2 regions of the Brevibacillus sp. MER 51 genome follow, and region 2 is predicted to be linked to the other one. Evidence: a T-box and tRNA genes for the amino acid it is inferred to sense, from the RefSeq annotation. Region 2 holds a T-box; the other holds one or more tRNA genes.
What was found. The T-box of region 2 lies ahead of tyrS (tyrosine--tRNA ligase). A T-box ahead of a tRNA ligase gene usually reads a tRNA of that ligase, here a tRNA-Tyr.

Region 1: it has a tRNA-Tyr gene. The T-box ahead of tyrS (tyrosine--tRNA ligase) is inferred to sense a tRNA for this amino acid. The anticodon was not compared.

The regions. Positions count from the first base shown of each region.
Region 1 is NZ_JAMAUS010000001.1:641,398-647,855, reverse strand. It holds gene M3630_RS02425 (efflux RND transporter periplasmic adaptor subunit) at 1-846, shown strand, start outside; gene M3630_RS02420 (cytochrome c biogenesis CcdA family protein) at 1,048-1,758, shown strand; gene M3630_RS02415 (TlpA family protein disulfide reductase) at 1,782-2,315, shown strand; gene M3630_RS02410 (hypothetical protein) at 2,487-2,684, shown strand; gene M3630_RS02405 (YycC family protein) at 2,971-3,141, shown strand; gene M3630_RS02400 (thioredoxin family protein) at 3,169-3,735, shown strand; gene M3630_RS02395 (hypothetical protein) at 3,803-4,120, shown strand; tRNA gene M3630_RS02390 (tRNA-Tyr) at 4,213-4,297, shown strand; tRNA gene M3630_RS02385 (tRNA-Leu) at 4,343-4,424, shown strand; gene edeQ (edeine self-resistance N-acetyltransferase EdeQ) at 4,583-5,020, opposite strand; gene edeP (edeine non-ribosomal peptide synthetase EdeP) at 5,319-6,458, shown strand, end outside.
Region 2 is NZ_JAMAUS010000001.1:165,415-171,872, reverse strand. It holds gene M3630_RS00735 (MFS transporter) at 1-409, opposite strand, end outside; gene M3630_RS00730 (MarR family winged helix-turn-helix transcriptional regulator) at 413-829, opposite strand; gene M3630_RS00725 (hypothetical protein) at 983-3,097, shown strand; gene tyrS (tyrosine--tRNA ligase) at 3,157-4,425, opposite strand; T-box leader at 4,484-4,713, opposite strand; gene M3630_RS00715 (ATP-binding cassette domain-containing protein) at 5,079-5,468, opposite strand; gene M3630_RS00710 (DUF6138 family protein) at 5,859-6,458, opposite strand, start outside.

The DNA of each region.
Region 1 (6,458 bases), 480 kb from region 2:
CAAGGCTTGGTTCAAGCAAAAAATAGCCTGAAGCAGGCAGAAACTGCCCTTCAGGATGCAAAAGTAAACCAGCAGCGGATGCAACAGCTCTTTTCTCAAGGAGCGATTTCCGCACAGCAGATGGAACAGGCAAACTCCCAACTGACAACGGCACAGACTTCTTATGATAACGCACAGCAGGCTTTACAATCTGCTGGGCAAAAAACGAGCGTGCAAGTTTCCGAAGCCTCTGTGCAGCAAGCCCAAGTGAGTCTGCAAAATGCTCGTGAGCAATTGGCGAATGCAACTGTGACGTCTCCGATCAACGGATATATTTCCAGCGTAAATGGCGCAGTTGGTCAAATGGCAGGTCAGCAGCCGGTTGTGGTTGTCGTTAACACGAACCCACTTCTGGTAAAAGCGAATCTGTCAGAAGCTGATATCACAAAAGTAAAAGTAGGGACTACAGTAAAAGTAAACGTACAATCATCAGGAAAAACGATTGATGCCAAAGTAACGGCGATGAGTCCAGTCATGGATTCACAGCTCAAGGCATACCCGGTGGAGATTACAATTCCAAACCCATCCAATGAGCTGAAGTCCGATATGGTTGTGAATGTGACCTTCCCATCGGTTGGGGAAAGCGGAGCGAAATCGATCGTTGTAACACGCGGTGCAGTTTTTGATCGCGATGGTAAACAGTATGTATTCAAGCTGGAAGGTGACATTGCAAAACAAGTCGAGGTCACTACAGGCAAATCTTCTAGTGATCAGATCGAAATTTTGACAGGCTTGTCTGCCGGCGATAAGATCGTGGTAAAAGGGCAAACACTGCTTCAAGATGGCGGTAAGGTTACGATTCAGTAAGAAAAAGAATAGCAGGAAGGGGCGGAGTACATCCGCCTCTTTTTTGTGTACAATGGAGGTATTCGTGAAGGGAATCTGAATGAGCTATTATGCAAAGGAAAATGTCACGGATTTAAGACAAAGTGTCTTTGCTACTTTTGAAGGGGGAAAAGATTCGATACAATGAGAAGATAGTGGATAAAATACCCACCGGAGGTACATATGACTGGCGATATTACTGTCTTTTTGGCATTTGCAGCAGGTTTTCTCTCGTTTATTTCTCCTTGCTGCCTGCCGCTTTATCCGTCCTTTTTGTCTTACATAACTGGGGTAACGATTGATGAAGTAAGGAACGGGAGAGCGGTTTTTCGAAAGCAAGCCTTCTTGCATACCTTTTTCTTCATTGTCGGATTTTCGATCATTTTCGTTGCGCTTGGGTTGTCTACATCATGGATCGGAAGCTTGTTCACCGACCAGCAGGACTTGATTCGTCAATTGGGCGGTATTTTGCTTGCAGTTATTGGTTTCGTTATGCTTGGCGTGTTTAAAATGGATTGGATGATGCGTTCTTTTAAAATCGATTTAAAATCGAGACCATTGGGGTATACTGGGTCCATACTGGTGGGAATGACGTATGCAGCTGGATGGACACCTTGTGTGGGACCGATTCTTTCTGGCATTATCGTCATGGGCGTTTCCAATCCTTCAAGCGCCTTGGCTTACACATTGGCGTATACACTCGGTTTCGCCATTCCGTTTTTTGTCATGACGTTCTTCATCAGTAAGGTGAAAGCGATTGTGAAGTATTCCGATCTGTTTATGAAAATCGGGGGAGCCATTATGATTTTGTTCGGTGTTCTTCTGTATACAGATAAACTGACGGATATTACACGCGTTCTCATTCAAATGTACGGAGGCTTTACGGGATTCTAACTCAGTAGGGCAGAGGTGACAAAATGAAAAAGCTGTTGCTCGCGGTGATCGTATTATTGGGCGTCGGACTTGCTGTTTGGGAAAAGCCTCAAGAAACAGCCGCAATCGTAGCAGAGGTTCAAAAACCGGAAGTTGGCTTTGCGGCTCCTCATTTTACACTGACCGGACTGGATCAGCAGACGTACAAGGTAGAAGGAAAAAGGGCGAAACCATTGGTCTTGAATTTTTGGGCTTCCTGGTGTGGACCATGCAAGCTGGAAGCGCCTGATTTACAAAAAGTCTATGAAAAATACGGCGGACAGGTTGATCTGTATGGTGTGAACGTCACGAGCAATGACAGCCCGGAAGCAGCTATGGCCTTCGTCACCAACTACAAGCTGACATTTCCGATACCGATGGACGTAGCTGGAACTGTGTCGAATCGTTACAAGGTGATGGCATTCCCAACTACTTACTTGATAGACGCGGATGGGAACGTACGAAAGAAGATCATTGGCATGGTGGATGCTTCTACACTGGAGCTGGAACTGCGCCAGTTGTTAAGTCCAAAGCCATAATGAAGTCACATAAGTCGCTGGGAGAGAATTCTCCGGCGGCTTTTTCTATTTGTGATACGTATGACAAGGCCCATTTTGCAGGTGAATATCTTGATTTTGTATGCTTGCCTAAAGAGCGGGGGTGCTCTCCTTCATAGACTGGAGTGATCCAGGGCAAAGGGAGGAAAACAGATGGCCAAGGGCAAAAAGATCAAGAAGAAGAATACGCGACAGCACCCCAATCAAGTACAGATGAAAATCGTAACATCCCATACATGTCAAGTATGCAAGCAGCAATGTGCACGAGGTTTGGCATATATGGAGCAGATGTCCCAGCCCGGCGCGATCGGCTTTGGTGTACCATGTATCCTTACTAAGCAAAAGCCATAGTTCGTCCTTTTCCATTGTGCGGGATATTCTGTTCACGAGATAGTCCCTTCGCGTACGGTGAGCAGGGATCAAACAGCCTGACTCCATTTTGGAGCTACCTATGGGTGGCTCTTTTTTAATTTTTCATTAAGAATTGGCCTGAGCAAATGTGAAAGAGAGGATCAGTAGAGCCAACATGTTACAAAGGTTAAAGGCTCTCAAGTGCCAGGCTTGTATGCTGGCAGGTTTAACGGCTGTGTATTATACTGAAGGGACTGATAAAAGCAAGGGAAAGGAGCAAAATAACATGCGTCCATTACAAATATCACCGGAGACCGCTGTCAAGCTGGCGGAAGCGCTTCAGGTACCCTTGGAGCGTCTCATGCACATGCCGCAGCACATCTTGTTGCAAAAAATGATGGAGCTGGCGAATCAAGAAAAGGAAGCAAACGAAGCAACGGATAAAACCCAAGAATAGGCGAGCGATACAAAAGGAGGAGAAAAGATGGGGGCAAACGTAGCACATAAATTCCGTACGGGGCTTAAGCCACAGGCGTTTGTGGAAAGCATGACGAAAAATCAGGATACATACAAAAACTGGTCGGATGCATTTTCATGGGAGGATGAACAAGACCGTGCTTTTTTTGCCTCTCTCCAGCATCGTGATGACCTCAGATGTTTGATTTTGGCTGCAGATTGGTGTGGCGACGTCGTTCGCAACTTGCCAGTCGTCTTGCATGCCCTGAAAGAAACGGACATGCCAGTGGAAATTATGGTGATGGAAGAACACCTCGATCTGATGGATGAGTTTCTTACGATGGGAGGTCGGGCGATCCCTGTTGTTATTTTCGCAGACACGGGTGGTCATGTTCTCGCCAAATGGGGACCGAGACCAAAGCATGTCCAAGCTGTCATGACGGCATTCAAACAAGATAACCCGGACCGAACCGCAACGGATTATGAAGACAAGATCAAGGTAGCGCGTGCCGAAATGCTTGAGCAGTATGGAGAAGGCACTGGCTATCAGCAAGTGATTGTCAAAGAACTGAAAGAGCTACTTTCCTCGATCTAACCGATCATATCAAAAACAGGGCGGAGTCCCGGCTCCGTCCATTTTCATGCAGAAGGGCTGAATATTCATGTATTACTACGGCAATGAAACCATTATGTCCTTGGAGCAGGTGCTTCGCTTAAAAGCATCGGAAGTTCGAATCCTGGAGTGGGTACGTACCTACGAGTTTTTAGAAAACAGTTATGGGATCGATGAAGCCGTTCCCTACTTCTTGGAGATAAAATGTGAAGAAGGGCATGTCAAGATTCGGAAGAACCGCATACTAGAATTCCCGGAATACTCCTGTGAGGGAGAAGCAACATTTCAAGAAGTAGACGAAGCATTGCGTGTCTTTCACGAGTGGGCACAGGAGATTTTGGCGAAAAAAGATAGTCAATTTAAATAAATATATTGACGTCAAACAAAGTTCATGATAAATTAATAAATGTCGCTTCTGGTTGAAGAGAGTAGACGCAGAAGATAGACAGCACATATTGTGGGGAGATAGTGAAGTGGCTAAACACGGCAGACTGTAAATCTGCTCCCTCCGGGTTCGGCGGTTCGAATCCGTCTCTCCCCACCATTGATTTTCTTTCGAAGATGTGCTAATTTATTCATAGTTTCACTTGCCGGTGTGGCGGAATGGCAGACGCGCGCGACTCAAAATCGTGAGGGAAACCGTGGGGGTTCAAGTCCCTTCACCGGCACCATATCAAAACGAATGCACACTAACCATGATGTTTACAGACACATGGAAGGTGTGCTTTTTTAATATACATACGGGAAACAATCCAAACAGCGGCGAGTCTAAGACTTGGTTTTCAGGTCTTAGCTCGCCGCTGTTTCCTTATTGGGTAACGAAAATTCGCTAAAAATTTAATTCGGCAATCGTCTCGCCAAACAGAACCATACCATTTTTTTGAAATCCGAGTGAGGAGTAAAGGTTTTCGGCTGCTACGTTGGCTGGAGCATAACCAATGACAATTTTTTGACAATCTTCCTTTGCTTTCAGGATATCAATGACTTGCGCAATCGCAGCACGTCCGTAGCCTAGTCGTTGGTACTTCGCATCAATTAAGAGTCTGTAAATCCAGTAGTTTCCATCGTCAGGGTCAAGCCCATACATGACAAAGCCAACCATGGTGTCATCATGGTATATGGCCAAAGGAACAAATGTAGTTTGAAACTTTGATTCAGCGATGGAGTAGAGGTTCGGGGCAACAAACTCGCTCTGTTCGGGAGTAGGTTCCAGTTCAATACACTCTTCCCAGTTTTCCAAAGTTACTTCACGAAGTGTCACAGACATCTAATCACATTCATCCTTCCGAGGGCTTTTTGCCAATATATTACATTTTATCCTACGTGAAAAGACAGCCAAAATCAATAGAGTACACAAATTTTTTTCTATTTTATGCAGCGCTAGAGAAGGAGAACAAGGGATGTAATTCCCGTAATTTTCAGAAATAATAATTTATGGAAAATTCATTTGACACTACAGAAGAGTCATCTATATAGTTGAAATTGGAAGTATTTGTAATCAATTTGATTTTTTACCATGTCTGAATTGTGGTTGCATCTGCACAATTCAGAAAGGGGGATATGCTTTGCGCCAGGATAAGAAGCAATGGAAGGTCGGTTATCCTTTAAGTCATCCACAAAAGCGTATCTGGTATACGGAAAAATTACATCCACAGCTTCCTATCCATACGTTAGGGGGGATGGTGCGGGTGCAAGGAAAGGTGAAGCTGGATGTACTGGAAGCCGCTATTCACCTGTTCGTTCAAAAGAACGATACCTTGCGACTCAACTATCAGGAGGAAGAGACAGTCACTCAGTTTGTTGGAGAGTACGAACCGCAGCCATTGCAGGTGTTTGATTTCAGACAGGAACAGAATGCGCCAGAGCGGTGCAGACAATTTCTGCAAGATTTGTTTACAAAGCCGTTTTCGATCGGACAAGAGCCTCTGTTCTACTTTTGTCTGATTCAACTGAGTGACGAAGAAGCGGGGTATTTTGTAAAGCTGCACCATTTGATTGCTGATGGTTGGTCTATTTCAATCATGACAGAACAAATTGCTCACTATTATGACACGTTGTTGGCAGGCGGTACCGTCCATGTAGGAGATGAACACGCTTATCAAACTCTTGTCGAAAGGGAGCATGCCTATTCTCAGACTGAGAGATTTGAAAAGGACAAGCGATACTGGCGGGACAAGTTTCATAGCTTGCCCGTAATCACGACATTACAAAAGGCGACAGATACTACCGAAGGCAAGCGCAAAGTTTATGCATTCAACCGCGAAGATTCGACAAGAATACGCCAGTTTGCAGACCAAATGAAATGCTCGCTAAATTCCTTGTTTGTGGCTCTCGTGAGTCTTTACCTGCAGCGCTGTACGAGGCAAGAAGAAATCGTGATCGGTACACCGCTGTTAAACCGTTCAGGCAAAGTGGAGCGCAAAATATTCGGGATGTTCACCAGCACTATGCCATTTCGTCTGGCAGTTCCGATGGAAATGGATGCTATCGATTATGTTAAATATGTCAACAGGGAACTCACTTCCTGTTATTTTCATCAGAAATATCCGTATGATTTGCTGGCTCAAGAGCTGGAGCTGAAGAAGCATGGCTATGACAGCCTGTTTCAGATTTGTGTAAATTATTACAGCACGCAGTTGCCATTCACTCTTGGTGGCTACCCCGTGACTAACGAGGAGTTTTACAACGGTCACCAGTTGTATTCG
Region 2 (6,458 bases):
CAATCCCCTCACCCTTGCGAGATGCGGGCAAGATTTGGGCAATAATGGTACCTGTAGCTGTACTGGCAATACCAACGGCGATTCCTTGCAGCAATCGATTTACCAGTAAAAAACTGATATGGACGGCAAAAAAGTAAAGCAACGAGGTGACAGCAAAAAATCCCAACCCAATCCAAAGCGTTTTTTTCGTGCCAATATGACTTATGGCTCTACCCGTGAGTAAGCGGCCGATCAAAGCACCAATGATAAAGATACTGGAAACTAATCCGGCTAAACTGGTTGAAGCGTGAAATTCTGTTTTGGCATACGAAGCGATTGTAACCATTAGTAAAAAATACATAAGTGTCAAAAGAAAATTGATGAAAGAAACAATGACGAACTCTTTTGTCCAAAGCCTTTCCTTATTCACTGCTTACCCTCTTCTCTTTAGGTTCATGATAAGCTTTTCTAATACTGTGGCTGCTGCGTCTCTTTCTTCTTGTGTGATGCCCTCCATTACTTCTTCCAAGAATGGATCAGTCGCTTCCATGATCGTTTTATATAGCGCTTCACCTTTCTCAGACAAGCACATAATTTTTTGCCGTTTGTCTTCACCTGACAAAATCGAAATTATTTCACGCGCAGCTAATTTTTGCGCAATAGGTGTAATCGCCGGCTTCTCTACTTGCCAATAATCGGCAACGTCGCTAAAAGTAGCAGAACCGTTATTTTTGAGATAACGAATTAACGCCCATTGCGTGACGGATATGCCGAATGGAAGTAATTCCTCTTGCAATTGGTTATTGTAGACACGATGTGTGAATGCGACTTTTGAAAAGAACGGGTACATGTTACGCTCCTTATCATTAGTTAATTAATTTAATTAATTATAATTATATATCTTTCCTTGCTGTTTGAGAAGGTCTAAATCAAGATGGGTTACCTTGTGGCTTTTTCCTCACACATTCGTCTAACCTATATCATCATACAAAAGGAGAAAATCATGCTGGAAAAAAGGTTGTTCGCTATAAACTTCCTATTATTGCTTTTCTTCGTACTTTCTTTTCCAATCCCTACGCTTGCGAAGGAATCGTCCATTCAATATCTGTATTATGTATTTGGCTGGGATGAGAAAGGCAATGTCCGCATTACTGATTTGGCAAAAAACGAAATCCTCTCTTCCATTCAGTACCAAGCTGAATATGGCACCATTTATAATGCGATGACTCCTTCCCTTCCGAAAGGTTCCAATCAATTAACGTTGGATCAAAGCCCACCATTTCAACCAGGCGCGGTCATCGAAATTCGCTCAGAATCGTTTGGCGGCCGAATGAATGCTCCGCTTGTCCATCAGGCGAAAGTTACTGCCGTCCGTGGAAATGATTTGTATTTTTCTCCACCTACGACGAAAGTGATCGACAGGAACATATTTATCAAACGGGGCAGCCACTGGGTTCGTAAATGGGATGACGTAAAGGTGGAACACCAGGAAACCGCTACTGGTAACACAGTCATTGTCACAGGTCATACTCCGATTGCAATGGTTACAATACAATATGCATTGCAAAAAAACAGCCCAGCCATCGATATCACCGTAAAAACCACCTATAAGCGACAGGCAAAGGTTTTTCGTGAAGCCCTCGCCCTGCAATTCAAGCCAAATGTGACAGAGGTATATCGCAAGAATCGGAAAGTGGACGCACAGAAATTCCAACCTTCTTACTGGCTGGATCACCAAGGCGCGAAATTTGGTCAAGGAAAGCAAGCAGCTTTTTTGTACCATGCCCCCAACGTGTCTTCACTTGAATTGAATACAACGCAAAAACAGCTCATCGTGAATCTGGATCACATGAACGATCACAGATACGTACAGCAAGGCTCTACGAATCAAGTCGGAAAAGTCCGCCACGCTTCCGAATATCGCGCAAACGAAGAACGGACGAATTCTTTCTCGCTGGTAGTTGGGTATCAACCAAAGCTCATGCCGCGTTTTATGAGTCAGCCTTCTGGTTTTTTGGCGACTCATGTATGGACAGAGCATGCTGACGAGCAGACGCTGCAAACGAATCGAGCTGTTTATTTCGGCTCCGGGAGGATTACATCGTCGGCACAAGCGACAGGCGGTTTTGTTAAACACCGGATTCCGGTTACAAAAAGCGTATTTTACTCGAATCCGTATTTTCAAGCGAAATTGCCTGTCAATGTCGCCATTGCGCAAAGCCCTGAATTTTTGCAGTTTCTGGATGATCTGAATCGGAACGGTGATGAAATTGGGCTACATACCCTCTATCCATACGAAATCAGGCACTATCAAAAGACGACGGAAGATGCACTGCAGGTAATGAAAGATCACTTCCGGAGCCGTACCTGGATTGACCATGGGTATTTGAAGACCAGCTTTGCGTTTAACGCGCTCGACAACCAGACTGCGAATTACTTGGCGCATCAGTGGAAAAAATACGGCACATCGTATTTTTGGCACTACAGCTCAGAAGATATCGCGAATCCGAATAATGGTCTCGATCTGTACCAATCCCAAAGAGGCGACTCCCTGCGCACTCCGCTCTATTGGTCGCACCCGACAGTGACAGGCCCGTTTTATTCATGGTCGGCTGCCACCATTCCAGAAGATTCACTTTATCTGTATCGGGAGCAAAATCTCCAGCAGCTCATTCAAAACCGTGGAGTTTTTATCAACCATACCTACTTGGCAAGATTTCCATCCAACAAGCAGGGCGGGAAATTTGTCATTCGAGATGCCCAAGGAAACTGGATCATCCATCCCGATTTTGACCGCTTGCTAAAGCGAATGGAAGTTCTGCGAGATCAAGGAAAATTGCATTTGACAACCGTACGTGAAATCATGGATTATTGGCTCGCCCTCTCTCAAGTCAGATTGGAATATGCACCAAACGGCTCTATCGTTCTGCACAACGATGGTACGCAAAAGATTTCTGGTCTTTCCATGGCGACAAAAGCTTCGGAAGTTTATGTGAACGGGATGAAGCCGTCGCAAAAGAAAGCGGATGGCGATCTTATCTTTTGCTTCGATCTGGAGCCAAATGCAGTTGCCGTTATTGCTGCGAACAAAGTAGATAGTACTTCACATCCGAAATAAATCCCATAAATACAAAGAAGCTTCCCTAGTGGGTCTAGGGAAGCTTCTTATTCCTTTATCTATTGAGACAATTTTACCAAGCTGTAGTTTTTCTTACCTTTGCGGATAATGATGAAGCGACCGCCGATAGCAAGGCTTGGCGTTACTTCCAGTTCCAGATCGGTAACACGTTCACCATTCATGGAGATAGCGCCTTTTGTAATATCCTCACGTGCTTGACGTTTGGATGGCTCGATGCCGACCTCAACGAGCCAGTCGACAATGTTCTTCGTTTCGAGGGTAGATTCGAATGTCGGCATTTCTTTGAAGCCTTGCTCGATCTCATCTGCCGACAGCGATTTGATATCTCCAGTAAACAAAGCTGCTGTAATGCGCTTCGCCTGCTCCAGCAATTCCTCGCCGTGCACAAATCTCGTCATTTCCTCTGCCAGCGCTTTTTGCGCCTCGCGTTTATGTGGCTCGGTCTGTACTTTTTCAGCCAGCTCTTCAATTTGTTCCTTGGAGAGGAACGTAAAGTATTTCAAGTATTTCACAACATCGCGGTCATCGGTATTCGCCCAGAATTGGTAGAATTCGAATGGAGTTGTTTTATTTGGATCAAGCCAGATGGCTCCTCCTGCTGTCTTCCCGAATTTCGTGCCATCTGCCTTCAGCATCAGAGGAATAGTGAGACCGAATGCTTTTGCTTCTGGTCCTTCTTTTTTGCGGATCAGATCGAGACCGCTCGTGATGTTGCCCCATTGGTCGGAACCGCCGATTTGCAGCTGAACATCTTCATGTTTGTACAGATGCAGGTAATCCAGCGATTGCAGAATTTGATAGGAAAACTCCGTAAACGAAATGCCGCTTTCCAGTCTGCTCGATACGACATCCTTGGCAAGCATCGTATTAATGCTGAAGTTTTTCCCGTAATCCCGCAGAAATTCAATGACATTGATTTTGTGCGTCCAGTCGTAGTTGTTCACCAAGCGAATTTGGTTGTCGCCATCTGTAATGAACAGCTTTTTCATCTGCGCGGTGAGTTTGTCGACGTTCTCCTGAATCTGTTCCAGTGTTTGCAAAGAGCGCTCGGATTGACGGCCGCTCGGATCGCCAATCGTACCTGTTGCACCACCGATCAAAATGACCGGACGATGACCAGCGAGCTGAAAGCGTTTCAGTACCATGAAAGGAATCAAGTGACCGATATGCATGCTGTCACCTGTTGGATCGACACCACAATATAACGAGACTGCTTTTTCATTCGTTAATTCTCGCAGCCCTTCTGCATCTGTTTGCTGATTAATGGCTTCGCGCCATTCGAGTTCGTCGATAATATTCACTGCCATACACTCCTTCAATCTCCTATGGTAAAAAAACAAAAAATCGCCCCTTGTCTATTGTAGACATAGGGACGATTGAATAACCGTGTTACCACCCATCTTGCACCAATGGACCCAAGCGCTTGCGCAGGCCATTCATGCCACTCGTAGCGAGTTATCGTTCGCGATTCCGCTCGGCATTACCCGAGATACTCCAGAGTGTAATTCGCTAGCTTATTGTGTACCGGGTTCCATCAACCCCCGGCTTTCTAGGACAGGGAATAAGCTGCTACTGGGCTCTTTCAACGTATGTTTCATATGAAATTAAAGTCAGTATATTGAATTCAAATAGCAATGTCAACCATGTAGCAAGGATTCCGCCACGATCCCTTATTTTATTTTCGTAAGACCGTTGGAGGTTAGTTCATAAACAGTTGTTGCGACCTCATGCAAATACCGTCGATCATGCGAAATACTGATAATCACACCGTCGAAAGCCGTTAACGCCCGGCACATGTACCGCAGAATCAAATTGGAATTCGCTTTTTTCTTCCACACTCGGAGCCTATACAAACGTTTCCGATGCTTTCTCCATGCGCTCTCTTTGATTTTTCAAAGACTTGATCTTCTTTTGCAGACGTGGATCTGAGCGGGACACGTTCCGATGTTGATGCTCTGCCTTATTCCAAACGTCGTGCCATTTCCAGCTTCAAATGAAGGATACCGTTTGCTGTATTCGCAATAAACGTTTCGTCATGCGATACATATAGGACAGGAAGCGATGTTTGTTGAATAAACTCTTCCAGCCATTCCATCGTTTGAATATCCAAATCATTCGTGGGTTCGTCCAGCAATAAAACGTCAGGATTCTGTGCCAGCAGACTTAAAAAGCGGTATTTGAAACGCTCACCACCTGACAGAACACCCATCTTTTTATCTGAATCCAATGCATGAATACCGAGGTCATCCATCGCCCTCACCAGTTCTTTGCTCCATTGATTTTCGACAAAAAACTCGGCGATGGTCCATTGTTTTTCTTCGTCCGATAGTTCCTGTGCAAGAAATCCCATAGAAAATCGTTTCGCAGCACGTTACCTGCAAATGTGCAATACTAGGCAATCATTTGTTCCGCGTATATCAACTTTAATAAGCTGCTTTTTTCGTTTTTACGTTTCTCGTCATTTACTCCTTGTTCATCTGTATCACCCCCTTTTTTTTACAACAAAAAAAGATGCTCCTGTCCAATAAACAGAAGCATCTTGCTCTCCTAATAGAAATCGCTATATGAAAAATAAATCATACAGGAATTCAAGCTATACATTTGCGGGTGAATTTGGCTTCTTGTTTATTTATTATGGGATTGGCTTTTCCTATAAATAAACAATTGCGCAAATGATTCACCCTCCGTTCCATGAAGTTGACTTCAATATAGCATGGACTTCCAAATATTGTCAATGTAGCTATTCGACCAAAGCTAGCAATTGTCCGAGCTTGTCCTTGATGGGGGAAGATTCCTTTTTTACCGCCTGTGCGAGCTTCTTATTCCCACCGAAAAGGCGATAAATAACGGTTTCCCGCTTGTAATCTTCCAGCGCTGCAAGCTCCTCTATAAGCGCATCCACCAGTTCTGCACGATCGATGGTGACATTTTTCAAAGGCTTCGCCGAATCACTACTGCCAAGCACCAGAGAGACGAGTACGGGGATATTCTCTACAGTTACACCATGCGCCTCCATAAAAGCTAAAGCAAAATCGTCCTGAGCAGACTGATGCTCCGTGTCGACCATCTCCATATAGCGACGAAAGAGTGGAAAATAATCGCTGCTAGACAAGCCGAGAGCCAATACCGCATAGGTACCAGGCATGACGGATTTCTCGCTTGGCTCTACATCCCCGTACCACGCGAACTCCTCCATCGCAAGCTCGGCATATTCTGCGATTTTCGGATATAACGCAGGATAACGGGACGCATTGGCAAAAAACTGATGGAGACCTGACTTCGCCAGCTTTTTTACTGGGAAGTAATTCTTTTCGCTGCTCTTCAGCTTGAGCTTGTACCC